DNA from 3 places in the Neopoerus faecalis genome. Region 2 is predicted to be linked to each of the others. Evidence: predicted binding sites of a transcription regulator. Region 2 holds the regulator's gene; each other region holds the start of a gene.
What was found. The regulator HrcA, encoded in region 2, represses chaperone genes, less so after heat shock. The targets are predictions, from matches to a motif close to TGTTAGCACTCNNNNNNNNNGAGTGCTAACA.

Region 1: PY311_RS11555 (Hsp20/alpha crystallin family protein) is a predicted target of HrcA. The motif match lies at 4,888-4,918, and genes of this name have one in related genera.
Region 3: PY311_RS07505 (co-chaperone GroES) is a predicted target of HrcA. The motif match lies at 5,458-5,488, and genes of this name have one in related genera.

The regions. Positions count from the first base shown of each region.
Region 1 covers NZ_JARFXX010000012.1:26,507-36,486, reverse strand. The annotation lists gene PY311_RS11585 (sensor histidine kinase) at 1-680, shown strand, start outside; gene PY311_RS11580 (hypothetical protein) at 1,004-1,174, shown strand; gene PY311_RS11575 (ParA family protein) at 1,171-1,941, shown strand; gene PY311_RS11570 (ParB/RepB/Spo0J family partition protein) at 1,946-2,878, shown strand; gene PY311_RS11565 (M20 metallopeptidase family protein) at 2,926-4,140, shown strand; gene PY311_RS11560 (RNHCP domain-containing protein) at 4,289-4,714, shown strand; gene PY311_RS11555 (Hsp20/alpha crystallin family protein) at 5,069-5,512, shown strand; gene PY311_RS11550 (class II aldolase/adducin family protein) at 5,829-6,494, opposite strand; gene PY311_RS11545 (FGGY-family carbohydrate kinase) at 6,558-8,000, opposite strand; gene PY311_RS11540 (2-hydroxyacid dehydrogenase) at 8,004-8,993, opposite strand; gene PY311_RS11535 (S-methyl-5-thioribose-1-phosphate isomerase) at 9,006-9,980, opposite strand, start outside.
Region 2 covers NZ_JARFXX010000002.1:180,026-190,005, reverse strand. The annotation lists gene PY311_RS03245 (MBL fold metallo-hydrolase) at 1-583, shown strand, start outside; gene PY311_RS03240 (putative glycoside hydrolase) at 748-1,797, opposite strand; gene rpiB (ribose 5-phosphate isomerase B) at 1,830-2,270, opposite strand; gene PY311_RS03230 (histidinol-phosphatase HisJ family protein) at 2,409-3,218, opposite strand; gene dnaJ (molecular chaperone DnaJ) at 3,227-4,369, opposite strand; gene dnaK (molecular chaperone DnaK) at 4,516-6,375, opposite strand; gene PY311_RS03215 (nucleotide exchange factor GrpE) at 6,452-7,039, opposite strand; gene hrcA (heat-inducible transcriptional repressor HrcA) at 7,036-8,088, opposite strand; gene PY311_RS03205 (folate family ECF transporter S component) at 8,276-8,845, opposite strand; THF riboswitch at 8,920-9,030, opposite strand; gene PY311_RS03200 (NAD(P)/FAD-dependent oxidoreductase) at 9,193-9,980, shown strand, end outside.
Region 3 covers NZ_JARFXX010000005.1:66,258-76,237, reverse strand. The annotation lists gene dnaX (DNA polymerase III subunit gamma/tau) at 1-535, shown strand, start outside; gene PY311_RS07530 (YbaB/EbfC family nucleoid-associated protein) at 559-921, shown strand; gene PY311_RS07525 (DUF4127 family protein) at 999-2,783, shown strand; gene PY311_RS07520 (GNAT family N-acetyltransferase) at 2,843-3,310, opposite strand; gene PY311_RS07515 (NfeD family protein) at 3,303-3,746, opposite strand; gene PY311_RS07510 (THUMP domain-containing class I SAM-dependent RNA methyltransferase) at 4,144-5,253, shown strand; gene PY311_RS07505 (co-chaperone GroES) at 5,534-5,818, shown strand; gene groL (chaperonin GroEL) at 5,986-7,614, shown strand; gene PY311_RS07495 (class I SAM-dependent methyltransferase) at 8,163-8,768, shown strand; partial or broken gene PY311_RS07490 (ABC transporter ATP-binding protein) at 8,931-9,980, shown strand, end outside.

The sequences.
Region 1 (9,980 bases), on a different contig from region 2:
CGGAGCGGATGCGCCGGGAGTTTACCGCCAACGTCTCCCACGAGCTGAAAACGCCGCTGCAATCCATTATCGGCAGCGTGGAGCTGCTGGAAAATGATTTGGTGCAGCCGGAAGACCGTCCCCGCTTCTTAGGGCGCATCCATCAGGAGGCCCAGCGGCTGGTGTCCCTCATCAACGATATTCTGGGGCTTTCTCAGTTGGACGAGGGCGCGGCCATGCCGAGAGAATCGGTGTCGCTGCTCTCGCTGGCGCAGGAGGCTGCCGCCTCCCTGTCCGCCGCGGCGCAGGCGCAGAACGTCACGCTGACCGTCAACGGCACGGCGGGAACCCTTACCGGTGTACGGCGGCTTTTGAGCGAGACCGTCCGCAACCTCTGCGAAAACGCCGTGAAGTACAATGTCCCCGGCGGCAGCGTCACCGTAACGGTGGCGGAAACGCCTCAGGCCGTGACACTGACTGTGGCGGACACTGGCATCGGCATCCCCCCGGCAGATCAAAGCCGGGTCTTTGAGCGGTTCTACCGGGTGGACAAGAGCCATTCCCGGGCCATCGGCGGCACGGGGCTGGGGCTTTCCATCGTCAAGCACGCCGTTGCCTACCATCACGGCACCGTCCAACTGGACAGCACACCGGGACAGGGCACGGTCATTACCGTGACGCTCCCCAAGGACGCCGCCTGACCTGCCGCATTTTCTGTTTTCTCACCTTCCCCGGCAGCCATTCCGCTGCCGGGGATTTTCTGCGTCCTTCTTCAGCAAAGGTGTACAATAAAAGCGCGCTGTTTTTGTCGGACTCACACGAGTTTTGTCCAAGTAAGCTCCTTTTACACGCCGCTTTCCTCACCCTCCCCCGTCAATGCAAAATTTGACATCATCTGTCCTTGTTTTTTCTTGACAGATGGACATTATAATGTCATAATATTTTTTGAAAAATGACATCATAATGTCAACTCCGCCCATATCCTGTCGAACCGGCTTGGGCGGACCGTGCAAAGGAGGGAACCATGGAGGACAAGAAGGTAAAGCTGCTGGTATACGCCACAGAGTCGGAGCGCACCCGCATCAAGCTGGCCGCTACCCGGCTGGGCATGAGCATGACCCAGTTCATGCTGGACAGCATCATGGAGCAGGTCTCCAGCGTGGAGGACCTTGAAAAGAAAGGTGAGGCGCTATGAAAACCATCGCCATCATGAACCAGAAGGGCGGCACCGGAAAGACCACCTCCGCCATCAATCTGGCCGGTGAGCTGGTACGCCGGGGGAAAAAGGTCCTCATTGTGGACACGGACACCCAGGGCAACGCCACCAGCAATTTGGAGCTGACCGAGGTTTCCAAGATCACGCTGTCGGACATCATCGTGGATAAGGACCACCGAATCCCGGACGCCATCTGCCATACCTCCATCGAGGGGCTGGACCTCATCCGGGGCGGCTCCCTGCTGGCGCCGGCCCTTGCCGCCATGCAGGAGATGCCCTTTGGCCGGGACATGACCCTCAAGCGGCTGGTGCCGCAGATTCCCAAGGACTATGACTTCGTTTTCTTCGACTGCTCCCCCTCGCTGGAGAGCCTGTTCAACATCAATGTGCTGGTCGCCGTGCAGTACATCCTCATTCCTATCAAGGTGGACAAGAACTCCATCGAGGGCTACAACGTCATGCTGGAAACCGTGCAGAACGTCCGAGAGCTGGTGAATCCCGACATCCGCGTGCTGGGTATTTTCATGACCGCCGTGGAGACCGGCGCCTCGCTGGACCGGGAAATGATCGCGAATTTCCCGCAAATGCTGCCAGAGCTGGCGTTCCACAGCTACATTCGCAAAAATATCGACGTAAAAAAGGCCCCGCTGGCGCTGAAGCCCCTGTGCTTCTACTCCCCCCGCTGCACCGCCACGGAGGACTACGCCGCGCTCTGCGGCGAAATGCTGGAACGAATGGAGGGCTGAGGACATGGCATCGAAAAAATCCCCGTCCATTTTCGGGACGCTGCAAAAGACTGCGGACAACGCCGCCGCAGTGAACGGTGAGTTTGTCCGGCAGCTCCGGGTGGACGCGCTGGAGGAAAATCCCATGAACCGCTTCTCCATGGCGGAGGACGCACAGTTTCAGGCCACCATGGACAGCGTGGAAAAGGACGGATTTTTAGAAGATATCATCGTGACCCCCGCTGAGGCCGAGGGGAAATACCGCATCATCAGCGGACACCGCCGGGTCCGGGCTGCCAAAAAGCTGGGAAAGGTCACTGTCCCCTGCAAGGTGCGGCACTATCATGACCGGCTGGAGGAGCTGCGGGCCCTGATGGGCACGAACCTGCACCGCCGGAACGTCTCCCCCTTTGACATGGCCCGGCAGCTTGAAACGCTGCGTGAGGTGCTGCGGGAGGAGGACCGCCTGCCGGAAAACGTAAAGGAGCAGGCGGAGATGATGGCGTCACAGACGGAGCTCTCCCGCGCCACGGTGGAGCGGTATCTTGACCTTCTGAATTTGGATGACACCCTCACCGGCTGGGCCGAGGGCGGAAAAATGACCATGACGGACGCCTATGAGCTGGCCCGCCGAAGCAACGCCCACCTCTACCCCATTGTGGAGGACTTCGTGGATAAGGCTGGGGACAAGAGCGACTTCCCCGCCCTCGTCCACCGGGCCATTGCCTACGCCAAGGCCGCCGAGCTGCCCGTGACGCCGCCTAAGCCCGTCGCCGCCAACGCGCTACGGACGGTGGACTCCTTCGGTCGCTCCATCCGGCGCTCCACCGCCCAGCTCCGAAGTCTGAAGCTGGACGCGGAGGACCGGGTCACCGCCCGGAAAAAGCTGGACACCTGCCTTGCAAATTTAGAGGAGCTGCGCCGGACCGTAGAGGCCCTGAAGGCGTCCCTGGACTGAAGCTGAATACCCGGCCGCGCTGTCGGCCGGAAACAGGAGGATGTGCTATGTTTGATGTAAAAAAGGAAGCTGCGGCCCTTTCCGCCGAGCTGGAAACCATTTACAAGGACCTGCACCGCCACCCGGAGATCGGCTATGACGAGCACCGGACCTCCGGCATCATCGCCGATTACCTCCGCGCCTGCGGCATGGAGGTGCAGACCGGCATCGCCATCACCGGCGTGGTGGGAACACTGGATTCCGGCCGCCCCGGCAAAACGCTGCTGATTCGGGCGGATATGGACTGCCTGCAGGTGGAGGAAATGACCGCCTGCGACTACCGCTCCGAAAATCCCGGAAAAATGCACGCCTGCGGCCATGATGCCCATGTGACCATGCTGCTGGGCGCCGCCAAGCTCCTCTCCGCCCATAGAGACGCCTTCCGGGGCAAAATCAAATTCCTCTTTGAGCCCTCGGAGGAAAGCATTCCCGCCTCTATGAAGGAGACTGTCCGCGCCGCCGGATACGATGGCGAGGGCGGCGCAGGCTTTATGATTCAGCAGGGCGTTTTGGAGGGCGTGGACATGGCGCTGGCTCTTCATGTACAGCCCGCCGTCCCTGCCGGAAAGATCCAGATCGCCCGGCATGAGGCCACCGCCTCCAGCGATGTGTATGACATCATGCTCACCGGTAAGGGCGGCCACGGCGCCATGCCGGAAAACGCCGTAGACCCGGTGCCCGCCATGGCGGAGCTTATTACCGCCATCCACATGCTCCCCACCCGGGAGGTCAGCTCCATGGAAAACTGCGTCATCTCCATCGGGCAGGTGGAGCTCCCCGGCTCCGTGTGGAACGTGGTGCCGGAGCGCGCCCACATTGTCGGCGGTTTCCGCACGTTCAACAACGATGTCCGCGCCCTGCTGCGCCAGCGCATCCCGGAGCTGGCCGAGGGCATTGCCAAGGCCAACCGCTGCACGGCGGTGTGTACCCAGACCCTCGGCTATGACGCCACCATCAACGATGAGGCCATGGCGCTGGAGGTGAGCCGCACGCTGGAGAACATTGTCGGCGAGGGGAATGTGATTCTCACCAACAAGCCCTTTATGGGCTCCGAGGACTTCGGCTGCTTCACCCAGCACGTGCCGGGCGTGCTGTTCTGGCTGGGCATCGGCACGGGTGAGGACGATAAGCCCCTGCACAATCCGTATTTCAAAATGGATCTGAACGCCCTGCCTGTGGGCACGGCCTGCCATGTCCAGAACGCGCTGCATTTCCTGAAGTAAACACCCCAAATCAAATAAAACTTTAAGGAGAGCTTTTTGAAACAGTTATCTTTATCACTGGATCGTGTGGCCTGACCGGGAGGTCCGGCAAATCCAACACACGCCGCTCCTCCCGAAGCTCGGAGCATACCGATTCAGGAGGAATATCATGAACCGTGAAAACAAACGGAAAGCCTTTGAAAAGGGCTATTATAAGACCCATCCCTGCACCGATTCATTTACCTGCAAAGTCTGCGGACGCCTCTGCACGCCGGAGAACACCGGGAGCCAGCACCGTAACCACTGCCCCAACTGCCTTTCCAGCCTCCATGTGGACATAGAGCCGGGAGACCGGGCCGCCGACTGCGGCGGCATCATGGAGCCGGTGGCAGTCTGGGTGCGGAACAATGGCGAGTGGGCCATTATCCACCGCTGCAGGCGCTGCGGAGCTTTCAGCTCCAACCGCGTAGCGGCAGATGACAACCCCATGAAGCTCATGAGCATCGCCCTGCGGCCCCTGTGCCGTCCGCCCTTCCCGCTGGAGCGCATTGAGGAACTCACCGCCCTCATGGGCGGGGAGGGCAGTATGCGGTAAGCATCGTTTCTTGTAAAATCACTTTGAGCGGAGCCGCTTTCAGCGGCTCCGCTCTGCTTTTTCTTTCTTTTATCCGCAGTCCTCTGCCCCGTTTTGCCGCTCCTGCTGATGCAAACAGGTGATTCCTCCGAAAAATCGCATATTTTATGAACAAACAATACTTCTTTTGTGAACATTAGCACTCTCCTATTGACAGTGCTAAAAATGGTGCTATAATAAAGGCGAACTTGAGAGGGGGAGCAAAAAGGTCCCCCCGGAGAGCTCCAAAACCGTTTGTTCATGTAGGCAACAGAAGGCTGCGGACGATGAAGTGATTTCCATTGCCGCAGAAATAAAAGAATGGAGGAATGACTTATGCTGCCCAGCATTTTTGGTGAAAATATGTTTGATGATTTCTTCTCTGATCCCTTTGGCATGATGGTGCCCCAGACCCGGGACGCCCTTTACGGTAAGCACGCCAAGAACCTGATGAAGACCGATATCCGGGAGACCGATACCAGCTACGAGCTGGACATCGACCTGCCGGGCTTCAAGAAGGACGAGGTCAGCATCGACCTGAAGGACGGTTATCTGACCATCAGCGCCGCCAAGGGGCTGGACAAGGACGCCGAGGACAAGAAGGGCAAGTACATCCGTCAGGAGCGCTATGCCGGTGCCTGCAGCCGGAGCTTCTACGTGGGCTGGGATGTGGAGCCTGACGAGATCAGCGCCAAGTTTGAAAGCGGCATCCTTCAGATCTCCGTTCCCAAGGAAACCCGGAAGCCCGAGGTCAAGAGCACCTCGGTGAGCATCCAGTAAATGCCAAGCCCTGCCCCGGCATAAGCCGGAGCGGGGCTTTTTCATGGGACACAAAAGGGCGGTGCGTACTAATGGTACGCACCGCCCTTGAGACTGTCGATAAAGTAGTGAATTCTCCGCGACGGTAAGGAAGGGTGTGCGCGGGAAACCCAAGAAGGGTGTCCTGCGCCATTGAAATCCTTAGTTTTCAGAATTTTTATAAAATTCTGAAAACTGGCTCAGCGGGGCGAAAAGACTTTTTCGACACGCTGAGGGCGGTGCGTACCAATGGTACGTACCGCCCTTTTTATCTGATTCTCCTTGAAACGGCAGGCGCTTAATAGCCGGTCTTCTTCTCGCCGGGCTGGCCGTAGGACTGGAACTTCACCATGACCTCAGCCATCTGCTCCTCCGTCAGCACGTTGGGCTTGCCGATGCTCATGGCGCGGCACTGAAGCTCCGCGATGAACTCCAGATTACAGGCAAGGCCGTAAGCGCTCTTGATGTCCTTGCCGCAGCAGACAAGGCCGTGGTTGCCCAGCAGAACACCATCACTCTTGCCGCAGACCTTCATAGCGGCCTCGGCCAGCGCCTCGGTGCCGAACAGCTGATAGGGGGCGCAGGGGACCTCTGCAGCACCGGCGTCGCCGATGACATAGTGCACCGCACGGATGGGCTCGCCCAGAACGGCCAGCGTGGTGCAGTACACGGAATGGGTGTGGACCACAGCCCGGGCGTGGGGCTTATGCTTATAGAACGTGGTGTGCAGCGCCCACTCGCTGGAGGGCTTCCGCTTACCGTCCACCACCTTGGCGTCCAAGTCCAAAATCACAACGTCCTCAGGCGTGGTGGAAAAATAATCCATACCGGAGGGGCTCAGCGCCACGAGGCCCTTTTCCGCATTGTAAATACTGATATTGCCGCTGGTGCCCGTGCTCAGGCGGGCCGCGCTCATCTTTTTGCCGTATTCAACGACCAGTTCTCTTTCTTCCTGCATCAGCATAGCAAATTCCTCCCAAAATCGTTCACTTTTTGTACCCGCCCTGCGGCGGAATTAAAATTTTCGTCAAGCCTTGATGTCATTGGCGCGGTCCCGCGCCTCCCGCCAGGCCGGGGCATACTGGTGAATCAGCTGTCCCGTCCGGGGGTGATAGGTCTTCAGGGCGCTGTCCCGCTTTGCGGGCACCTCGCCCAAGTAATCGTTGCAGAGGGTCACAAGTCCCTGTACAGTGGCCTGCCGGAAGCCGGCGCGCAGCCGCAGCTCCCGCCCGGAAAGGTCCGATAGCATCTGGCAGAGCGCCTCGGACTGGAAGCCCCCGCCGCAGCCCAAAATGGGGCCGCCCTCGTTCCCTGTCAGCTCAACGAGGTGCTGAAGCTGCTCATGGGTGGAGCAGGCGATGTCCGCCAGCACGGCCCACGCAAGGTCCGTGCGGTCCGCCTCGGCGTCCAGCGGGGCGCGCATGAAGAAGCCGCCCCGGCGCAGAGAGCGCCGCTGATAGAACAGCAGCGAAGAAAATGACGCCGTACAGGCAAACGAGGTCTTCTCCCGGTAAATTTCCTCCAGCCGCTCGTAGGGAATATCGGCGCAGAGCCGGTCCTTCACCCGCTGATAATTCAGGCCCGTGACACCGGGGTTCATCTCCACCTGATAGCTCTCCGCCCCCAGTCCCGCGTCCGTCCAGACGCGCTGGGCCGGGTCATAGAAAAGCTGCTCCAGTTCCGCCACCACCGGCGAGGTGGTGCCGGAGACCACGGCGATGCCGCCGGGGCGGATGCCCGTTTGCAGCAGGGCGATCTGCGTATCCGCGCCGCCCAGCACAAACACGGCGTCCTTGGCCATGCCCAGCTCCCGGCGATAGGTATCGAGAATGGGACCCACCGCCGTGCCCGCCGCCTGAAGCGGCGGCAAAAACTCCGGGCGCAGACCGTAAAAGCTGCAAAGCGTCTGGGACCAGCTCCGCTGGCCGATGTCATAGAGCTGGCTCTCACAAGCCTGCGTGTACTCCATGACTTTCCGCCCGGTGAAGATCCAGGCGATCCACTCGCTGAGGCTCAGAACGCTCTCCACCGCCTCATACTGCTCCGGGTGCTGCATCCGCAGTCCCAGCAGCTTGGCGGCGCCGAAATCCTCCGTGGCCCATTTGCCGGAGAGGCGGTAGATCTCGTCATGCTCCGGCACCTGCGCCATGTAGGCCCGGCCCCGGTTGTCGATGTTCGGCAGGCCCAGAAACGCCCGGCCGTTTCCATCCAGCAGCACGAAGCTCTGCCGCGCACCGGCCGCGGAAACGGCGTTCACCTGAACGTCCGGGTGCTCCCGGCACAGCTCCCGGCAGCCCTGCAGCAGCAGCGCCGCCCAGTCCTCCGGGAGAAAATACTGTCCGTCCTCATAGGCACTGTCCCGGTGATAGACATTGGTATACGTCCGCAGGCCCAGAATCCCGCCGTCGGAATCCACCAATGCCACGCGGCTGTTGCCGGTGCCTAAGTCCACCATCAGATAATGCTTCATCGGCTACTTCTTCAAAACGTCCCGGTTATAAACGATTTTCTCCATGTCCTCGCCGCGGAGCCACTTTTTGATGCGCTCGTTGAGGATGCGGGACTGGTGATCCGTCACCTCATAGGTCGCGCCGCAGATGTGGGGCGTCAGCAGCACATTGGGGCACTTGCCGATAGCAAGGTCGGCTTCCGTGGGCGGCTCGGTATCCAGCACATCAATGATGGCGCCGGCAATGGCCTCCTCCCGCAGCACCTTCTCCAAGGCGGTATAGTCCACAATGGCGGAGCGGGCGGCATTGACGAACAGCGCGGTCTTTTTCATGGAGCGCAGCAGCGGCTCGGTGATCATGCCCCGGGTGGAGTCCGTCACCGGCAGGTGCAGCGTCACGATGTCGCTCTCGCTGAAAATCTCCTCAAGGCTCTTTTTGCGGTAATGGCCCTGATCGCCGGGCAGGAACGGGTCATAGAAGGAAATATCGCACTCAAACCCATCTAAAATCTTTGCAACGGCATGGCTGATGGCGCCGAAGCCCACAAAGCCCACCTTTTTGCCCTGAAGCTCATGACCCATCCAGAGGTAATACGGCGTGGTGCCCTGCACCCATTTTCCGTCCTGTACCCACTGAATTGCGGGGATGGTCTTGCGGTACATGGTGAGAATCAGCCCCACCACCATCTCCGCCACGGCCTGCGTGTTGCGGCCGGGGGTGCAGAGAATGGGAACACCGGCCTTCGTGCAGGCATCCACCTGCAAATTGGCGGGGGTGCCCCGGCAGTCGCCGATGAACTTCAGCCGGTCATAACCGGCCAGCACCTTTTCCGTCACCCGGTCCAGCTCCGTGATGAGGGCGTCCGGCTGCACCGCCAGCAGATGCTCCAGCATCTCGTCCTCATAATAGCGCTGGCCCGTGGTGGTCCAGGGCTCGTAGACCACCTCGTCAAACAGCTCCTTCAGCTCGGCAAGGCAGGCTTCCTCATAGGGCGCGCGCACATAAACCTTCATAGCAGCCCCTCCTTAATAGAATTTCTTCACATCGGAGTCGAAATAGTGGTCCAGCAGATAGGGCACATACACGCCCTTATCCGTGACAACACCGGAGATGAGATGGGGCGGCACCACATCAAAGGACGGATAAATGGCCTTGACCTCCGGCAGCGTATTGGGAATGCCCCGGTAGCTGAGGACCTGCGCGGGGTCGCGCATCTCAATCACAATATCGTCCTTGCTGTGCTTGTCCTGATCGGGAATGCCGGTGACATAGTAGGGCACGCCGAAATACTTGGCCAGAATGGCGATCTGGAACGTGCCGATCTTGTTGGCAATGTGACCGTCCCGGGCGATGGAGTCCGCCGCAGAGGTGAATACGTCAATGTGCTCCCGCTCCATGGAATACGCCACCATGTTGTCCGTAATGACCGTGGTATCAAAGCCCATCTGGGCAAAGCAGCTGCTGGTCAGCCGCGCGCCCTGAAGATAGGGCCGGGTCTCCGCGCAGAACACGCGGAAATCCTTGTTCTGCCGGCGGGCCGCCCGAATCACCGTGCCGATGATGGTCTCGCCGAAGCACTGGGTCAAAATCGTGCCGCCCTGCGGAATGAGCTCCGCCAGATGGTCGCCCACGATCTGCATGGTGGAATACCGGCGGTTCAGGGACTCCACCGTGTTCTCCACAATGGCCTCGATGGGGTCCTTCCCGGCCTCCAGCGCCGCCTGCGCCACCTCGGCGCAGCGGTAGGTGATCTGACCGTAGCGGTTGGCGGTAGTGGGCCGTGCGTGGGCCAGATCGTAAGCCGCCTGCTTCAAAAAGGCGTTCTGCTCCGCGGCGCCCTTGTCCCGGACCTGCCACGCGGCCAGCGCCATACCCATGCCAACAGCGGTGTAGGGGCCCGCGCTCTGGGTCACCATATCCGCGATGGCCTTCACCACCTCCTGATAGGTGGTGCACTCCACGAAGCGGACCTCCGTGGGATAGACCCGCCGGTCTAAAAT
Region 2 (9,980 bases):
CGCCGACCATTTTCAACCGGAAATCTTTCGTTTGGCGGATAAAAAATCCGACCTTCAATTTCTGCTGGGGAGCGATTTGCGCCTGACGCCCCGGAATTTGGAAAAATGGGACCTGACGCCGGAAACCGCCGCCAAGTGCCGCCGCTGCGGCAAGCGGGAGAAATTTGCGGCAGATTTTGGCGTGACGGTGGAGACGCTGCCCTCCACGGACGAGGGCGTGGCGTGGTTCGTCGCAGCGGAGGGGAAATTCATTTTCCACGCCGGTGATCTGAACTGGTGGCACTGGGAGGGCGAGGACAAGGCGTGGAACGCGAATATGGCCGCCGATTTCAAGCGGTACACGGAGCCCCTCCGGGGGCGGTGCGCCGACCTTGCCCTGCTGCCGCTGGACCCCCGGCTGGGCGTTCCCTACGCCTATTGGGGACTGCTGCGCTTTTTGGAGCTGATGGACGTCCGGCACCTCCTGCCTATGCACCAGTGGGAGCAGCCGGAGATCACCGATGAATTTCTGTGGGCCTATCCGCAGTATGCCCCTATTACCACGGTCATCCGCCGGGAGGGAGAAATTTTTGAATTAAATTGATGCGCGCTGCGCAAAACCGCGCAGCAAAGCCCCTTATTACGAGGTGTAATAAGGGGCTTTAAAAATGTCGAACGGGCCTTTCTGCGGGCGTAAAGCTTTGCGGGATTCTCAGCAAGCCAAAGGCTTCTTATTACAAAATGTAATAAGAAGCCTTATTTTTCCGCTTAGTTTTCAATAATCAGCCAATTTTCTACTGTTCCGGCGGGGCGCTCCGTCAGCTCCGGCACAAAGCCACACTCCGGCGATGCCGCCTTAACCGCCGTCTCCAGAGCCGGGACCTCCGCCGCCGTGGTGCGGACATAAACGCGGTCCACCAGCGGTGCCAGCGCACTGAGCGCCTGTCCGGCGTCGGTATCATATCCGGCGCGGACCGTTTCGGAGGGCAGCTCCAAGGAAAGAATCACACCCTCCGGCAGCACGGAGCGCACCTCCCGCAAAAAGCGCGCCAGCACGAGCTGTCGTCCGTCTGTTCCGTCCTCCCCGGGCTGGGCATTGGAAAGGTCGATCTTGTCCAGCTTGCCCGCCGTGGGGTAGCTGACATCCGTGAGAATAAGCTCGTCAAAGCCCAGCTCTGCCGCCTCCCGGGCAATGCCGCAGACATAGTCCCGGGCCACAGCCTTTCCGGGGTCCAGCCATTGACTGTTGTTCCCGTCATAGAAAACATAGCCGCCGGTATTTTTGAGGCCCATCCCGTCCACATCGGCGTTGGCCGCCTTGGGATCATGGAAGCAACTGATTTTTGCGGCGGTATGGTCCCCGCCGCCGGTCAGCTCCGCAAGCGCGGCGGCTGTGGTATCGGCTGTGGAGACCGTTCCGGCCAGCGCGGCGGCACTGTCAAAATACACCGCGCCGGTGTCATCCTTCAGCGTTATGACCAGAGAACCGGTACTCTGTGCCTTCGCCTCCGCCAGTGTCTCCGCTGTCAACGGCGCGGCAGGGAGCAGCGTGCCCTGCATTGCCTCCGCTGTGGAGCGCTCCGGCTCCTGAATGATGACCTCGCCGCTGGGAGCATCCTCTCCGGCGGAGGCATCGGACTTCGCCCACGGAGGGTCGAAATGGAGCTTACCATCCGTGCCGTAGCTCATGTGCTCCCGGGCAAGAATAAAGCCAACGGAGCCGAGAATCACGAGAATCAGCAAAATGGCCAACAGGATTTTCCATTTACTGCCCCGGCCGCGATAGCTGCTGTAGCCTCTTGTTCCGCTGAACGCCATATCGCCTCACCCCGCTTTCCTTCATTGATTTCTTATTCCTGCTCCAGCGCCATCATTTTATTGACCCGGCGTGCGTGGCGTCCGCCCTCAAACTCCGTTTTGAGGAACACTTCTACCATGCGCTCGGCCATATTCTTCCCAGTAAAGCCCGCGCCAATGGCCATCATGTTGGCATCGTTGTGGCGGCGGGTCATCTCTGCCTGCAGGCAGTCGGCGCAATGGGCGCAGCGGATGCCCTTGATTTTATTTGCGGCAATGGAAATGCCGATGCCGGTGGTGCAGATCACAATGCCCCGGTCACACTTGCCCTCCGCCACAGCCCGGGCGGCGGCAGCGCCGAAATCGGGATAGTCGCAGCTCTCCGTGGAGTAGCAGCCGAAGTCCTCGTGCTCATAGCCCAGCTTGTTCAGCACTGTGATGATGAATTCCTTCAGCTCATAGCCGCCGTGGTCACAGCCCAATGCGATTTTCATGAATCGTTCCTCCCAAAAGCGTTTTATTGGAATTTTTCGGAAATAGTATATACTGCTTTGCGAAAAAAAGCAATCATCCCCGAAAGAATTTACAATTCTGACAAAAAAGCTCCCCGCCCGATGGGCGGGGATACGATATTACAGCTCGTGCCAGATGGGCCGCTGCTTTTCAAAGGTGCAGAAGCGCTTGAAGCCGCATTCCCGCAGAAGGCCCTGCCGCTCCCGGATAAAGCGGCCGGCGTGGGCGGGGGTATGGGCGTCCGTTCCCAGCGTGATGAGCTCGCCGCCCAATTCCCGGTACAGCCGCAGCCACTTGGCGTCCGGCAGCGGCGTATTGCCCCGGTTGACGTTCAGCTCGATGCCTCGTCCGTTTTCGATGAGGGTCTTCAAAATCACGCGAATCTGCTCCTCGTATGGGTCAAACGAGGCGGAAAGGCCCCGCATTTCGTTGAAATACCGCAGCGGGAGCGTCAGGTGGCCCAGCACGTTGAAGCCGCCTTGCTTAGCCAATGCCAGCGCCTCGTTTAGATAATCCTCTATCGCCGCCTGTGCCTGTGCGGCATTTTCCGGCGTGAAGAAATAGAGGTCCTCCCCATGGAAGCGCTCCGATAGGAGATGCACGGAGCCGATGACAAAATCGAAGTCCGGCGCGTCAGCCAGCAGCGTCTTCACATGGGCGGGGTCCCATTCGGCGTCCCCCAGCTCCATGCCGAGGCGCAGTTGAATCCGGTCTCCCAGCGCCGCCTGCGCCGCGGCGAAATCCTCCGTCAAGGCGGACCAGTCATAGGGCGGGTGCCGCTCCTCGGAGCCCCACACCAGCGGCTCCACATGGTCGGTAAAGCAAATTTCATCCATGCCCGCGTCCAGCGCCGCCTGTGCCATTTCCGTCATGGTGGCGCTTCCGTCCGGGGAAAAGCGGGTGTGCGTATGGTAATCAGCCAGATACATTTGGGGCCTCACTTCTTGAATTTACGGAAGAACTTGCGGCGTTCCTCGTAATTATTGTCTCCCACGCTTTCAGCGAACTTCTTCAGTGCATCTTTCTGCTCCCGGTTCAGGTTCCGGGGGGTCTCAATGTAAACGGTGACGTACTGGTCGCCCCGGCCCCGTCCGTTGAGTTCCGGGATGCCCTTACCCTTCAGGCGGAACGTGGTGCCGGACTGGGTGCCCTCGGGCAGTTCGTATTTTACTTTACCGTCAATGGTGGGAATTTCCAGCTCTGCGCCGAGGCATGCCTGCGCGAAGGTGATGGGCGCCTCACAAAGAACGCTGGTGCCCTCCCGGCGGAACAGCTCGTGGGGCCGCACGGTGATGGTGATGAGCAGATCGCCGGAGGGACCGCCGTTCTTTCCGGCATGGCCCTGTCCCCGGATGGAGATGGTCTGGCCATTGTCGATACCGGCGGGAATCTTGGCCTGAATGGTGCGGCGCTTACGCTCAAGACCACTGCCCCGGCAGGCGGTGCAGGGGGTCTTGATGATACGGCCCTTGCCGCCGCAGCGGCCGCAGGGGGAGGTGGTTGCGAACACACCCATAGGCGTCTGCCGCCGCACCTGCACCTGACCGGAACCATGGCAGTCCGGGCAAACCTCAGGAGAAGTTCCGTCCGCACAGCCAGAGCCGTGGCAGGAGGCGCAGGTCTCGTAGCGGTCCACGCTGACCTCCTTCTCGCAGCCGAAGGCGGCCTCCTCAAAGCTGATAGTCAGGGCCAGACGAATGCTCTCGCCCCGCTGGGGGGCATTGGGGTTCCGGCGCTGGGCGGCGCCGAAGCCGCCGCCGAAGAAGCTGCCGAAAATATCGCCCAGATCGCCGAAGTCGAAGCCGCCGGCATCGTAGGCCCCGCCGCCGGCGCCCGCGCCGTAATTGGGGTCTACGCCCGCAAAGCCGTACTGGTCATAGCGGGCCTTCTTATTGGCGTCGGAGAGCACCTCGTAGGCCTCGTTGACCTCCTTGAACTTCTCCTCCGCCTCCTTGTTGTCCGGGTTCAGGTCCGGGTGATACTTCCGGGCCATTTTCTTATATGCTCTTTTGATCTCATCCTCGGACGCGCCCTTGTTGACGCCGAGGACCTCGTAATAATCACGTTTTTCTGCTGCCATATTCTTGCTCCTCTCAGGAATCCACTTGAACATCAGGAATCGGGAGCTGGAGCGACCGCTCCCGATTCCTCATGCTCAGGTTTTCCGCTAAAACGGTCCCAATGGGGCGGGGAATGCTCCCCGTCCCATCGGTTCCGCGGTTTGAATTACTGTTTGTTGTTCTGATCGTCATCCACAACCTTGTAGTCGGCGTCATAGTACTGGCCGCCCTGTGCGTTTCCACCGGCCTGCTGGCCGCCCATGTCGGGGCCGGGCTGTGCGCCGCCCTGGGGATTGGCCTGCTGATAGAGCTTTTCACTGACAGCGTAGAACGCCTGCGTCAGCTCATCGGTGGCGGCCTTGATGGCGGCGGTGTCCGTGCCCTTCAGGGTCTCCTTCAGCTTATCGATGCCGGACTGGACCTTGGTCTTGTCATCGGCGGGAATCTTGTCGCCCATCTCGCTGAGCGTCTTTTCAGACTGGTATACCATCTGGTCGGCCTGATTGCGAATCTCGACGTCCTCCTTCATCTTCTTATCCTGAGCGGCGTATTCCTCGGCCTCCTTCACGGCCTTTTCAATATCGTCCTTGCTCATGTTGGAGGAGGAGGTGATGGTGATGTGCTGCTCCTTACCGGTGCCGAGGTCCTTAGCGGAGACGTTGACGATGCCATTGGCGTCGATATCGAACGTCACCTCGATCTGAGGCACACCGCGGCGGGCCGGGGCGATTCCATCCAGATGGAAGCGCCCCAGAGACTTGTTGGCGGCAGCCATTTCACGCTCGCCCTGCAGGACGTTGACCTCAACGGAGGTCTGGTTATCCGCAGCAGTGGAGAAGATCTGGCTCTTCTTCACAGGAATGGTGGTGTTGCGGTCAATGAGCTTGGTGCACACACCGCCCATGGTCTCAATGCCCAGAGACAGGGGGGTGACGTCCAGCAGCAGCAGGCCCTTGACATCGCCGGTGAGCACACCGCCCTGCAATGCGGCACCCATGGCCACGCACTCATCGGGGTTGATGCCCTTGAAGCCCTCCTTGCCGGTGAGCTTCTTCACCATGTCCTGCACGGCGGGGATACGGCTGGAGCCGCCCACCATCAGGACCTTGTGGATGTCGCTGCCGGTAAGGCCGGCATCGCCCATAGCCTGACGGACAGGGCCGGCAGTGGCCTCCACCAGATGTGCGGTCAGCTCGTTGAACTTGGCACGGGTCAGCGTCAGGTCAAGGTGCTTGGGGCCGGTGGCGTCCGCCGTGATATAGGGCAGGTTGATGTTGGTGGAGGTCACGCCGGAAAGCTCGATCTTGGCCTTCTCGGCAGCCTCCTTCAAGCGCTGCATGGCGACCTTATCGCTGGAGAGGTCCACACCATCGGTGCGCTGGAATTCGCTGACCATCCACTTCATGATGCACTCATCGAAGTCATCGCCGCCCAGGCGGTTGTTGCCGGCAGTGGCCAGAACCTCGATGACACCGTCATCAATATCCAGAATGGAGACATCAAACGTGCCGCCGCCAAGGTCATAGACCATGACCTTCTGGCTCTGCTCCTTATCCACACCGTAGGCAAGGGCGGCAGCGGTCGGCTCGTTGATGATACGCTTGACGTCAAGACCGGCGATCTTGCCGGCATCCTTCGTAGCCTGACGCTGAGCGTCCGTGAAGTAGGCGGGAACGGTGATGACCGCCTCGGAAACGGTCTGGCCCAGATACGCCTCGGCGTCGCTCTTGAGCTTCTGCAAAATCATGGCGCTGATCTCCTGCGGCGTGTAGGCCTTACCGTCGATATCCACCTTGTAGTCGCTGCCCATCTCACGCTTGATGGAAGAAATGGTGCGGTCAGGGTTGGTGATAGCCTGACGCTTTGCCACCTGGCCCACCATACGCTCACCGGTCTTGCTGAAAGCCACAACGGACGGGGTGGTGCGGTTGCCCTCCGCGTTGGGGATGACAACGGCCTCGCCGCCCTCCATCACGGCCACGCAGCTGTTAGTAGTACCTAAGTCAATACCAATTACCTTAGACATAATGAATTCCTCCAATTTATTTTCATTTATTTATAAGCAATCTATGTGTTCCGGCCTCCGCCGGGAAAGAGTCTATTCAGTTTGCCACCTGCACGATAGCGTGGCGCAGAACCTTGCCGTTCAGTTCAAAGCCCGCCTGAAACACCTGTGCTACCTCGTTTTCGCCCAGCGTCTCATCGTCGATGTGCATCACGGCGTTCATGGTCTCCGGGTCAAAGGTCTTGCCCTTGGCCTCGATCTCCTTGACGCCCTGCTTTTCCAGAAGCTCGCGGAACTGCTGGAAAATCATTTCCAGTCCCTTTTTATGGGGACTGTCCTCGCCGCCCTCCGCAGCGGCGGCCCGCTCCAGATTGTCATACACCGCAAGGAAGGCCTTGATGGTGTCGCCCTTGGCGTCCTGATAGATACCGTCCTTTTCCTTGGTGGTGCGCTTGCGGTAATTGTCATACTCGGCGCTCAGGCGGGTGAACTGGTCCTTCACAGATTCAAGCTGCTTGGCAGCCAGCTCCATTTTTTCCACCTGTTCCCGGGTAAAGGTAATGCCCTTTTCCTTTTTTTCTTTTTTCTTGGCCTTTTTTTCGGTCTCCTGTGTCTCCGGCGCCTGCTGCGCCGCCTCCGCCGTTTCCGGCGTCTCCTCTACGGGCTCTTTCGTTTCTTCGCTCATGTATCCGTATCCTCCTTCGGGGGTAATTCATGTGGTTCCTTTTTGCCGAACAGCCGCGTCAGCCCGTCGGCAAAGCCGGTGAGCCGGGCCGCTACCGTGGCATAATCCATTCTGGTGGGGCCGACCACGCCGATGAGGCCCCGCATATCGTCACCGATATCATAGCTGGCCACCACCACGCTGGTATCCTTCAGCGCGTCGCTGACGTTCTCCGGCCCGATGAGTATTTTCATGGGGCCCTCGTCTGGCACCGGCAGCTTTTCCTTGTCATCGGCAAGGAAGCTCATAAGCTGGTGGGCCTTGTCGGCGTCCCGGAACTCCGGGAGCTTTAAAAGCTGGTTCGTGCCGGCGGTGATGAACTCTCTCCGGTCGGCCTCCTCCAGCATTTCCACGGCGTAATTCACCGTCTGGCTCAGCAGCAGGAAAAGCTGGGGCGTGATGCCCTGTACCACCGCCATGAGCCGTTCATTCATCTCCTTGGTGGAGATGCCGGTAAAATGGCGGTTCAAAAGCTCCACCAGCGCGCTCATCTGGTCCCGGTCCACCTTTAGCTGCAAACGCAGAAGCTGGCTTTTGACCCGGTCGCCCATCATCATGACCACGATGCAGCTTTTTTCATCCACCGGCAGTAAATCGAACCGGCTTGCGGTGACGCTGCTCTTAACGGCAGTCGCCGCATAGGCGGGGTAGTTTACAAAGCTGCTGACAGCCTTGCCCGCCTGTGAGATGACCCGGTCCAGCTCCTCCATTTTCATCTGAAGGGACTGGTTGATCTTCTCCGTTTCGGCAACGGAGAGCCGCTGGCGCTCCATCAGCTCGTTGACATACAGCCGGTAGCCCTTCGGGGACGGAATGCGTCCCGCAGAGGTGTGGGGCTGCTCCAGATAGCCCATGTCGGAAAGGTCCGACAGCTCGTTGCGGATGGTGGCGGAGGACACGCTGCCCCCCATCTCCTGCGCGATGGCCTTGGAGCCCACCGGCTCGGCGGTGCGGATATAATCCTCAACCACCGCCTTCAATATCCGCTTTTTCCGGTCTGTCAGGTCCATGGAAAAGCACCTCAGCTTTGATTAGCACTCCTTATCCCTGAGTGCTAAATGCAGTCTACCACCGGTGCCGGGTAAAGTCAATGGGCCAAGGTAAACAATTTGTGAACAAACCACGGGGAAATTTTAAATTCCGCACCCGCGGCAAAAAACGCCCCTGCCGGGGAGGGCAGGGGCGCCGGAGCGTGTTTCAGTTTTCAATAAGCCCCGCCCTCGCCAGCACCGGCCGGAGGGCAGTGAACAGCGTCATCAGCAGAAGCGTCTGGAACGGCAGGCAGATCAGGTTTTTCACCGCGCTGCCGGCGGCGGTAACGTACCACGCCTTGCCGGAGAGAAGCGCCATCCACAGCGCGCCCAGCGTCACGTTTTCGATATTGGTCAGCAGCTTCGCAAAAAAAACTCTACGAACCGTAATTTTCGACTTGTAGAAAAACAGTGCGTATAGAAAAACGCCCAGCATGGTGGTCAGGGTATAGCCGGGGAAAAAGGGATAACCGCCGCCCCCGGTGAGGAAAAAGCTCAAAAGGTCCTCCGCGCAGGCAAAGACCAGTCCCAGCACCGGGCCGCAGACCCACGCGCAGACAGAGCGGGCCAGAAAGCCCCACGTGATGCGGGCGCCGCCCCAAAGGGGCACGGAGGGCAGCGCGGACAGAGCGATGCACAGCGCCATGCACAGCGCGGCAAACGTCAGCTTGCGGACGTCTCGCAGCTCACCGGCGGCGCTTTGCCAGTAAGCATGGGTCAGGGGATGCGTTTCCATAAAAAAATCCTCCTTCTGTCGGCAGCAACGCCGCACAGAGGAGGCCGGCAGCCCCGCTGCCGGTTCCGGAATGCGGCAGCGGGATGCGAAGTGCGCACTGCGGTAATTTCCTTTCGTCCGGCGGACAACTCCCCGTTCCGCCGGCACTGCGGCCCGTAGGCCGACACGCGCACTTCTACTCTGCCAAAAATCTACTCTTATTTTAACCGCCCATTCCTCAAAAAGCAACGTAAATTTTTCAAACGCCATATTTTTAAATGAGAGGGGCTTGATTTTTCACACAGGGACATGCTTTAATATGAAAAAAGAATCGGCGGCCCTGCCGCCGGAGAAACAAAGGAGCTTCCATGAACACGATTTATGATGTGATGATTTTGGGCGCGGGGCCTGCGGGCCTGACTGCCGCCCTGTATGCCGGGCGTTCCGGGCTGAACACGCTGCTCCTTGAGCAGGGGCAGGACGGTGGACAGATCGCCCTGACGGATGAAATTGAAAACTATCCCGGTCAGTTGGAGGGCGAGTCCGGCGCTGCCCTCATCGCCCGGATGTCCGCGCAGGCGGAGCGCTTCGGGGCTGTGCGGGCCCGGGATGTCATCCGCTCGGCAGAGCTGACCGGTACGGTCAAGACCCTGGCGGGACTTCAGAACACCTATCGGGCCCACGCGGTCATTCTGGCCTCCGGGGCCACACCCCGGCCCATCGGCTGCAAAAATGAGGAGCAGTACGTTGGGCGGGGCATTTCCTACTGCGCCACCTGTGACGCCGGATTTTTCCGGAACAAGGCCGTTTATGTGGCCGGCAGCAGCAGCATCGCCGTGGAGGAGGCGCTGTATCTCACCGGCTTTGCCCGGGAGGTGACGCTGCTGTGCGGACGGGAGCGTCTGTCGGCCCCCAAGGCATTGCAGGAGCGGGCATTTGCCCAGCCGAAGCTCCATATTCTCTGGAACACCGCTGTGGCGGAGGTAGGCGGCAGCGGCAGCGCCGTTTTAGACCGCATGGTGCTGAAAAATACGGAGAGCGGCGCGGAGACCGTAGTGCAGGCGGAGCGGCAGGACGGTTTCTTCGGTCTGTTCGGCTTTTTGGGCTTCCAGCCCAGCTCCCGGCTGTTTGCCGATGTGCTGGACACGGACGGAGG
Region 3 (9,980 bases), on a different contig from region 2:
GAAGAAACCGACGCAAACGGAGGACGCTCCCCCGTGGGACGAACCGCCGCTGCCGGAGGAGCCGCCCATGCGGGAGGAGCCCGGCGAACGGGTCTTCGACATTCCCCCGGATGCCGCCTCCGTGCGGTCAACTCCCCCTACCCCCCATCCGGCGCGGACAGCGGCTCCCGCCTCCGTTCCAACGGAGGCAAAAAAGCCGCCTGCCGGCTCCACCGCTGTCAGCGGAAGCTGGTGGCGCGCCCTGTCCGAGAGCTGCAAGGGGCAGCTTCCCCCCATGTACCGGGCGTTTCTGGATTTGTGCGGCGGCACGCTGGAGGGCGACCAGATCACGGTCTATGCCCCGGATGAAATCACGCTGAGCCGGTTGGACAACGATCGGGTGCGGGGCGTTTTGTCCGCCGAGGCGGAGAAGGTCTCCGGCCAGCCGGTGCGGCTGCTGCTCCGGGTGGGCGAGGCCCCGTCGGCATCCCCAGAGGAAAATCTGAAAAGTCTGCTGGAATTTGGCAGCCAATTTGACAATATTCAGATCAAATAATCAGGAAAAAGGAGAAATTTACCATGGGTTACAGTGCACGCCGTGGTTTTACCAACGGCAAAATTTCCGGAGCCGCCCGTCAGGCGGAGCTGCAGCAGAAGATCGCGGATATGCAGGAGAAAATGACCGAGGCGCAGAACGCCGTTGAGGCGCAGGAGTTTTCCGCCAGCGTCGGTGGCGGCGTTGTGGAGGCCAAGGTCAACGGCAAGAAGGAGGTCATCTCTATCCACATCAAGCCCGAGGCCGTGGACCCCGAGGATGTGGAGATGCTGCAGGATCTGGTGGTCTCCGCTGTCAACGAGGCGCTGCGTCAGGCCGGTGAGGCCATGGACAAAAGCATGGACGGTATCACCGGCGGACTGGACCTGAGCAAGTTCGGTCTGTAAAAAATTGCACGGAATAAGCGGAGCCCTCCGGCTCCGCTTATTTTTCAATCCGCTTACTTTCAAATCGGGAGGTTTTTATGAACAAGCGTATCCCAGCGGCGGCGCTGGCGCTGTGCCTGCTCACCGGCTGCGGCGCCCGGGCGCCCTTGGAGCTGCCGGAGGCCGAAGCGGACAGCACCGCCGTTGCCTATGTTCCGCTGGATGACCGGCCGGACAATGTGGGCCGGGTGGTGTATCTTGCGGAAAGCCTCGGCTACACTTTAAATATGCCGGAGGAATGGACATACAAAACGCTGCTGGACGGGCAGAGTGAGGACTACTGCGCGGAAAACGGTCTGGACCCCATGCCGCAGAGCTTTCCCCACGGCTCCCCCTCCGCGCTCTATGACTGGGTTTTGGAGCAGGAGGCGGCGGGGTGCGACCGCTACATTCTCTCCATGGACCAAATGCTCTACGGCGGGCTGGTGGCCTCCCGCGTGGCCGGGACCACCGCGGAGCGAAACGGCATGGACTGGCCCCTGACGGAGTTGATAGACGGACTTTTAGGCGCGCTGGCCGCCGACCCCGGCAATGAGGTATGGCTGCTGGACAGCGTAATGCGCCTTGCCCCCACCGTGGGCTACGCAGGCGGGACACTGGAATACTACAACGCCATGCGGACCATGGGCGCGGCACCCCGGAAAACCCTCACCGGCGACGAGCTGACACTGGAGAACATCCGGCACACTTACAATACGGACGCCGATGGAGACAATCTGCTGCATTTTGAGGGGGAAAATGCTGATGCGCTGTATGATGGTGCCCTTCGTTACATGGAGCACCGGCTCGATAAGCTGACCCTCAGCGCCGCGCTGCTGGAAAAGGTGCAAAGTCTTGGCAGCGGCCAGTTCCATGTGCTCATCGGCATTGACGATTCCTCCTCCGAGGACTGCATTCAGAAAAACGAAATCGCCTATCTCCAAACCCGGCTGCGGGAGGGGGATGTGATTCTCTCCGGCGTGGACGATCTGGCCTTCAAGGCGGTGACAAAGCTGTACCTTTCCGAGACGGAGGATACCCGGGTCTATCCCCATGTGTTCGTGTCCTACTTTGGCGGCACGGAGAATCAGCCCGCCTGTGAATATGACTATAAGCCCCTGACGGAAATCGTAGATGAGCACATCGACTATTTCGGCATGAAGCGCGTCCCCTCGGCAGAGCAGGCAGAGGTGCAGATTTTGGTGCTGACCCAGCCGGCGGACGAAGGAAAACAGCAAACGTACTATGACGAGCTCATCCGCACACTGAACGCCTGCGAGGAAAAAGGGCAGCTTGTCATTCTCATCGATGCTGGGAATGGCCGGTACGGTACGGCGTTCCATGATGCGCTGGTAAAAAAGGCGGCGCTGGGCGGGCTTTTGAGCTATGCGGGCTTTCTGGACATGGCCATCGTCACCGGCACGGCGCTGAGCCACGGCGCGGCGCGGTACGCCCACCTGGTGCTGGGACAGACCTCGCAGAGCGAGGAGGCCGCGTTCCAAAAGGCGCTGGCGGACAGCATTATAAAGGACTTCTGCTATAAAAACGTGGTACGGGAGGACATTCTATCCTACGTGCGGAATGAGCTGGGAGGCGACCCCAACAATTTCTGCAATCCGGAGCTGGACCGCAGCGCCATCACCGCCCGACTGGAGGCCGGGATGGAGCAGGCCGCCGCGCCGGTGCTGAAAAACTTGGAGCGGAGCCGAATGTGTATCCGGCTGACGGACGGAGCGGCCGAGACCGCCCGGTGGGGCACGGTCAGTCTTTCCGGCTATCGCTTTCCATGGTACCGTGCCTTTGAGATAGACATGGACATCAGCCTTGGTCCCCTGACTCAATAAAGCTGAGAACAGAAAGGCCGTGCCCCGCATTCAGCGGGGCACGGCCTTTTGTAATTTGTTTACGGGCAGTCAGAGGGCAGACGCATATACAGCAGCGGATAGGGGCCGCCCTCCTCGTCCCGCTCCGTCCGGCGGTAGGTTCGGAAGCCAAAGTGGGCGTAAAAGTCCACGGCCTGCGGGTTCTGCTCGTTCACCGTGACCTCCCGAACGCCGTACTGCTCAATGCCGCAGCGGAGCAGCCGCCCGCCACGACCGCAGCCTCGGGCTTCCGGTGCAAGGAACAGCATTTCCAGCCGCCCGTTCTCCACGCCCATGAAGCCCACCGGCTCCCCCGCCTGATTTTCCGCCGCGACAAGCTGCGCGACGCCGCCGACGGCCTGCGGAACGTAAGCGCGAATCCGCAGAATCTCCGGCTCGGAGAGAAAATGGTGCGTGGCCCGGACGGAATGCTCCCACACGGCGGTCAGCGCCTCGATCAGCCGTGGCGTTCGCTCCTTAACAGCCGCCAGACGGATTTTCTTATCCACGGTGCGTCTCCGCACGGACAGGCGTTACATAGAGCTTCACACCCTCTATTCGCTCCACGGTCACTTCTGTGCCGATGGGAATGGTCGCGCCGCTGCTGCTGCGGGCTGTCCACATTTTCCCCTTTACATATACGGCGCCGGTACCGGCGGCGTCGTCGATGTCCTCCGTCACCCGGGCAGAGGCGCCGATGGTCTGGTCCAGATTGGTGGGCTGAACATGGCCCGCCATTTTCTTCACCAGCGGCCGGGTCAGGGCCAAAATCACGGCGGACACCGCAAGAAACAGTAGTATCTGAAGCCACAGCGCCCCGCCCAGCAGGGACACCAGCAGCGCGGCCACCGCGCCGCCCACAAACCATACGGACACCAGCGCCGCCGTGGCGGCCTCGATCAGCCCAAACACAACAGCCGCACCCAGCCAGAGCCAATTCATCATCAAACAGCACCTCCTGTTTTCAATTCTGCTGCTATCGTAGCACAATTCCGCGCAAAAAGCTATTTTCATTTGTGTTACAATCTGTTATGATACCATCAGTTGATAAGGGCAAACACAGTTTTTCGGAACTGAAACAACATCCAGCTTCGTTTTCCTCATTGCCGGGCAGCGGCCCGGCTGCTTCGTCAGCCTCGCTGAGCCGCCGTTTCCGATCCCGAAAAACTCCGAAGGACTTTCCAGCGAGCAAAAATGGGCGCTGATGCGGAAGCGGACGAAGGCTTGCTGGTGCAAGCCAAGGACAATGACAAAATCAGCGGCTATTTAGGCCGCTGGAAAGCATATTTGCCCTTATCAATTGATGGTAGAGTGTAAAAATGTTTGAAAGGAGACACGGGCTATGACATTGACGGTCCCTTGTCTATTTGGTTTGGAGAGTCTGGTGGCGGAGGAAATGCGCCGTTTGGAGCTGAAGAACGTCCGGGCGGAAAACGGCCGGGTGCACTGCGACGGTACCATGGCGGACATTGCGCGGCTGAACATCAATCTGCGCTGCGGCGCACGGGTGCTGATGGAGCTGGGCTCCTTCCCCGTTCGGGATTTTGAGGCGCTGTTTCAGGGTGTTTACGCGCTGCCGTGGGAGGATTATATCCCCCGGGACGGGGAATTTCCTGTAAAGGGCTATTCCTTGAACTCCCAGCTCCACTCTGTTCCCGCCTGTCAGGCCATTGTCAAAAAGGCCTCCGCTAAGCGGTTAGGTGAGAAATACGGTCTGGAGACCCTGCCGGAGTCCGGCAGCCGGTATCAAATTCAATTTGCCATTATCAAGGATGTGGCGACGCTGTATCTGGACACCTCCGGTGAGGGGCTTTACAAGCGTGGCTACCGGGCGCGGAACATGGGCGCCCCCCTGCGGGAGACGCTGGCGGCGGCGCTGGTGACGCTTTCCCGCTACCGGGGCCAAGACCCGTTCTGCGACCCCTTCTGCGGCAGCGGCACCATTCCCATTGAGGCGGCGCTCATCGCCAAGAACCGGGCGCCGGGACTGGACCGCAGCTTCGCCGCTCAGAAGTGGAAAAACATGGACTCCAAGCTGTGGCTGGAGGCCGGGGACGAGGCCATGGACAAGGAATTCCACGGCCATTATGACATCTGGGGCGGTGACATTGACCCCGCCGCCGTGGATTTGGCGCGGCACAACGCGGAGCTGGCCGGTGTGGATGACTGCATCCGCTTTGAGGTGGCGGACGCCGGAAAATTCCACCGGGACAGCGAGTACGGCCAGTTGGTCACCAACCCTCCCTACGGCGAGCGGCTGCTGGAAAAGAAGGAGGCCGAGGACCTGTATCGAATGTTCGGCGCGGCCCTCCGGGACCTGCCCCCCAAGTGGCGGGTGCTGGTGCTCAGCTCCCATACGGAGTTTGAGCGGTGCTTCGGAAAGCAGGCGGACAAAAAGCGCAAGCTCTACAACGGCATGATCAAATGTGACGTATTTATGTACGGAAGGTGATTCTGATTATGCCGATGCGGCACATTCATCGGAAATTTTTAAATACAAAAGATAATTTTATTGTCGAATATTACATTTTGTATCTGAATTTTCACAGAATTTGCCGAAATGGCGGTACATGAGCGGAACCATAGCGGCGAAAACTTCATAAGTTATTTACAAATTCCCCCTTTACAAACCGGGGCAAGTGTACTATGATAACAGCGTTAGCACTCGAGAGAGTTGAGTGCTAACGCTGAATTTGTTTTATCTTATGAAAATATATAAGGAGGAATCCCAAATGAAACTCACCCCGTTATCTGATCGCGTGATTTTGAAAATGGTAGAGACTGAGGAGACCACCAAGGGCGGCATCATCCTCACCGGCTCCGCCAAGGAGAAGCCCTCTGTGGCAGAGGTCATTTCCGTGGGCCCCGGCGGCATGGTGGACGGCAAGGAGGTCACCATGACCGTGAAGCCCGGCGATAAGGTCATCACCAGCCAGTATGCCGGTACGAAGGTCACGCTGGAGGACGTTGAGTACGTGGTCGTCCGTCAGGGCGATATTCTGGCAATCGTGGAGTAACTTAAAGAGGGGATTTCATCCCCCTTTAAATTCCCCCCACCAGTTTGAGAACTGGTGAACGCCGCCCCCGGCGGCTGAGTCAATGTATTTTCGCCACGCGTATGTCACGGCGAAAATGATGAAAATGCACACTACACTTTACTTCTAAATTTGGGAGGTTTTCAATTATGTCTAAGCTCATTATGCGCGGCGATGAAGCCCGCAAGGCTCTGCAGGCCGGCGTTGACGCTCTGGCCGATACTGTTAAGATCACCCTGGGCCCCAAGGGCCGCAACGTGGTTCTGGATAAGAAGTACGGCGCTCCCCTCATCACCAATGACGGTGTGAGCATCGCCAAGGAGGTCGAGCTGCCCGATCCCTTTGAGAACATGGGCGCACAGCTGGTGAAGGAGGTCTCCACCAAGACCAACGATGTTGCCGGTGACGGCACCACCACCGCCACCCTGCTGGCTCAGGCCATGATCCACGAAGGCCTGAAGAACCTGGCTGCCGGCGCCAACCCCATCGTGGTAAAGAAGGGCATGGCCAAGGCTGTTGAGGCCGCTGTGGCTGAGGTCAAGAAGCAGGCCAAGAAGGTGGACGGTTCCAATGACATCGCCCGCGTCGGCGCCGTTTCCAGCGGTGACGAGGAGATCGGCAAGCTCATTGCCGACGCCATGGAGAAGGTTTCCGCCGATGGCGTCATCACCATTGAGGAGTCCAAGACCGCCGAGACCTATAGCGAGGTTGTGGAGGGCATGCAGTTCGACCGCGGTTATATCACCCCCTACATGGTCACCGATACCGAGAAGATGGAGGCTGTCATTGACGACGCCTACATTCTCATCACCGATAAGAAGATCTCCGTTATCTCCGACATCCTGCCCATTCTGGAGCAGCTGGTCCAGTCCGGCAAGAAGCTGGTCATCATCGCCGAGGATGTTGAGGGCGAGGCTCTGAACACTCTGATCGTCAACCGTCTGCGCGGCACACTGAATGTTGTGTGCGTCAAGGCCCCCGGCTTCGGCGACCGCCGCAAGGAGATGCTGCAGGATATCGCAATCCTCACCGGCGGCACTGTTGTCAGCGAGGAGGTTGGTCTGGAGCTGAAGAACACTACGCTGGATATGCTGGGCCGTGCCCGTCAGGTAAAGGTCACCAAGGAGAACACCACCATTGTGGACGGTGCCGGTGACGCTACCGCCATCAAGGACCGTGTGGGCCAGATTCGCAACCAGATCGCTGTCACCACCAGTGATTATGATAAGGAGAAGCTGCAGGAGCGTCTTGCCAAGCTGGCTGGCGGCGTGGCTGTTATCAAGGTCGGCGCTGCTACCGAGACCGAGATGAAGGAGAAAAAGCTCCGCATTGAGGACGCTCTGAACGCTACCCGCGCCGCCGTTGAGGAAGGCGTTGTGGCTGGTGGCGGTACCATCTTTGTGAACGTCATCCCCGCCGTGGAAGCTTTGCTGAACACCGTTGAGGGCGACGAGAAGACCGGCGTCCAGATCATCGCCAAGGCTCTGGAGGCTCCTATCCGTCAGATCGCGGCCAACGCCGGTCTGGATGGCTCCGTGATTCTGGAGAAGGTCCGTGCCTCCGGCAAGAACGGCTACGGCTTCGACGCTTACAAGGAGGAGTATTGCGACATGGTTGCTGCCGGTATCATCGACCCGGCCAAGGTGACCCGCTCCGCTCTGGAGAATGCCGCATCTGTCTCCGCTATGGTGCTGACCACCGAGTCTCTGGTGGCTGATAAGCCCGAGCCCCCTGCTCCCGCTCCCGCCGCTGACCCCAGCATGGGCGGCATGTACTAAGCCGTCCCCGCAAAGCCTTGAAATCAAAGGATTTTTCGCTGGCAATCTGATAAACTTACCACAAATTTACGACAATTGCCAACGAAAAAGCGCCGAGATATGTATGAAGCTACCGTCTGCATTTTGCAGGCGGTAGCTTTTTTCTTGCAAAAACACTCCTATAATCCAAATTACTCAACTCGTTGCTGCGCGGAGCTGCTCACTCCCCATCTTGCAAAAGCAGAAAAGCATGATACAATGTGGCCGAACGGGTTCCATTGGTCATGTTTGATTGGGACAAATCGGCGCGTTGTACCGAAAAGTGTCGAAAATACTGAGGCACGGAACCGTTAAGTGATTATTGGAATAAAAGTCCGCAGAAGTGCGGATTTTTCAAAGGGTTGTAGTTAGTTTACTCTAACCGCAAGGCTGTGTACACATCAGTTAGATTTCTCTAACTGATGTGGTGTCAGCTATGAAAGAACGAAATCTTCCGCATCGGAAGCCGCTGCGGAGAATCACGGCCGATTCCGTCGGGCCGCGTGAAATCTAAAAACTGGAGGTGTGCTGTGTCATTTTTTGAAAATACCCGCAAGCCCGCGGGGCTTGGCGGGCAGCTCATGGTCACCATGATGAATATTGGCCACGGTTCCATTGCAAGGTGGGGGCTTCAATTTCTGGCTCCTCCGCCGGACGCAAGAGTGCTGGACTGCGGTTGCGGAGGCGGGGCAACCATCCGAATGCTGCTGGAAAAGTGCGGAAAAGGGAGTGTAAAAGGCATCGATCATTCACCTGTCAGCGTGGAAAGAGCAAAAAAGCTCAATCAGGCCGCCATCGCGGAGGGACGCTGTACGGTCCTGCAAGGCAGCGTGACGGATATGGTCTTCGCGAGTGATTGGTTCGACGCTGTTACGGCTTTTGAAACGGTCTATTTCTGGCCGGACCTGCCGCAGTGCTTCCGCGAGGTTTGGCGTGTGCTGAAGCCCGGCGGCACCTTTCTCATCTGCAATGAAAGCGGCGGCGACACAAACAGCGGTGAGAAATGGACAGAGATCATCGATGGCATGACCGTCTATAAGGACATTGAGCTGAAAACGTATCTGGAGCAGGTCGGATTTCACGATGTACAAATTCACAAAAGAAAAAGCTGGCTGTGCGTCACAGCACGGAAGTGAGAGAAGAAATGTGAAGTTTCACAAAGAAAGGGCGTCCGCTATGAAGCAAATCGCTATCGGGCAAATTCAAGCCGGTGCGGCTGCCGCATACCGCCTGTCAGGCTATGCAGGCAGGACTGCCGCGGCACATTTCTCCGCATTGATTTGAAGGGAAGCATTCCATTGAAAAAGCAATCCAATTTATCCCGGCTGCTGGAGTACGCCGGAGCATACCGGGGCCTGACCTACCTTTCATGGGTACTGTCTGCCGCCGGTGCACTGCTGGCGCTGGTGCCGTTCTGGTACATCTGGCGTATCCTCAAGGAGGTCATCGCGGTCGCACCGCAATATGAAAACGCGGTCCATGTAACGCACTACGGCTGGAGGGCGGTGATATTTGCTGTCGCCGCCGTGCTGGTGTACATCATGGGACTGATGTGCTCACACCTCGCGGCATTCCGCATCGCCACCTATCTGCGCCTTGCCATGACCCGGCATATCGCCACCCTGCCGCTGGGCGCCATCGAGCAGTTCGGCAGCGGCAAGCTTCGCCGCACCATTTCCGAAACCGCCGGAGCGGCGGAGACCTATCTCGCTCACCAGCTACCCGACAAGGCCAAGGCCATGGCGACCATTGTGGGACTTTTAGCACTGCTGCTGGCCTTTGACTGGCGGCTGGGACTTTTGAGCCTTGTGCCTGTGGTACTTGCTTTTCTTGCCATGACCAGCATGACCGGCAAAAAGCTGCAGGACAAGATGACCCAGTATTAAAACGCGCTTGCGGATATGTCCAGCGAAGCGGTGGAGTACGTGCGCGGCATCCCCGTGGTCAAAACCTTCGGTCAGACGGTGTTCTCCTTCAAAAAATTCAAGGGGACCATCGACAACTATGAGCGTTGGGTCATCGCCTACACCAAGCAGCTTCGCTGGCCCATGACCCTCTATACGCTGGCGGTCAACAGCGTGTTCGTGTTTTTGATCGCGGGCGGCTTCCTGTTTTCCCACGGCGGGGCAGACAACGGCATTTTGCTGAATCTGCTCTTTTACATCATCATCACGCCGGTCATCTCCCTGACCCTTACCAAGCTGATGTTTATGAGCGAGAACGGCATGATCGTGCAGGACGCCATCACCCGCATTGACAGTGTGCTGCAAAGCCCGCCGCTTTCTCAGCCCAGCGCTCCGCAGCATCCCAAGGACAGCTCCGTGACGCTGGACCATGTTACCTTCAGC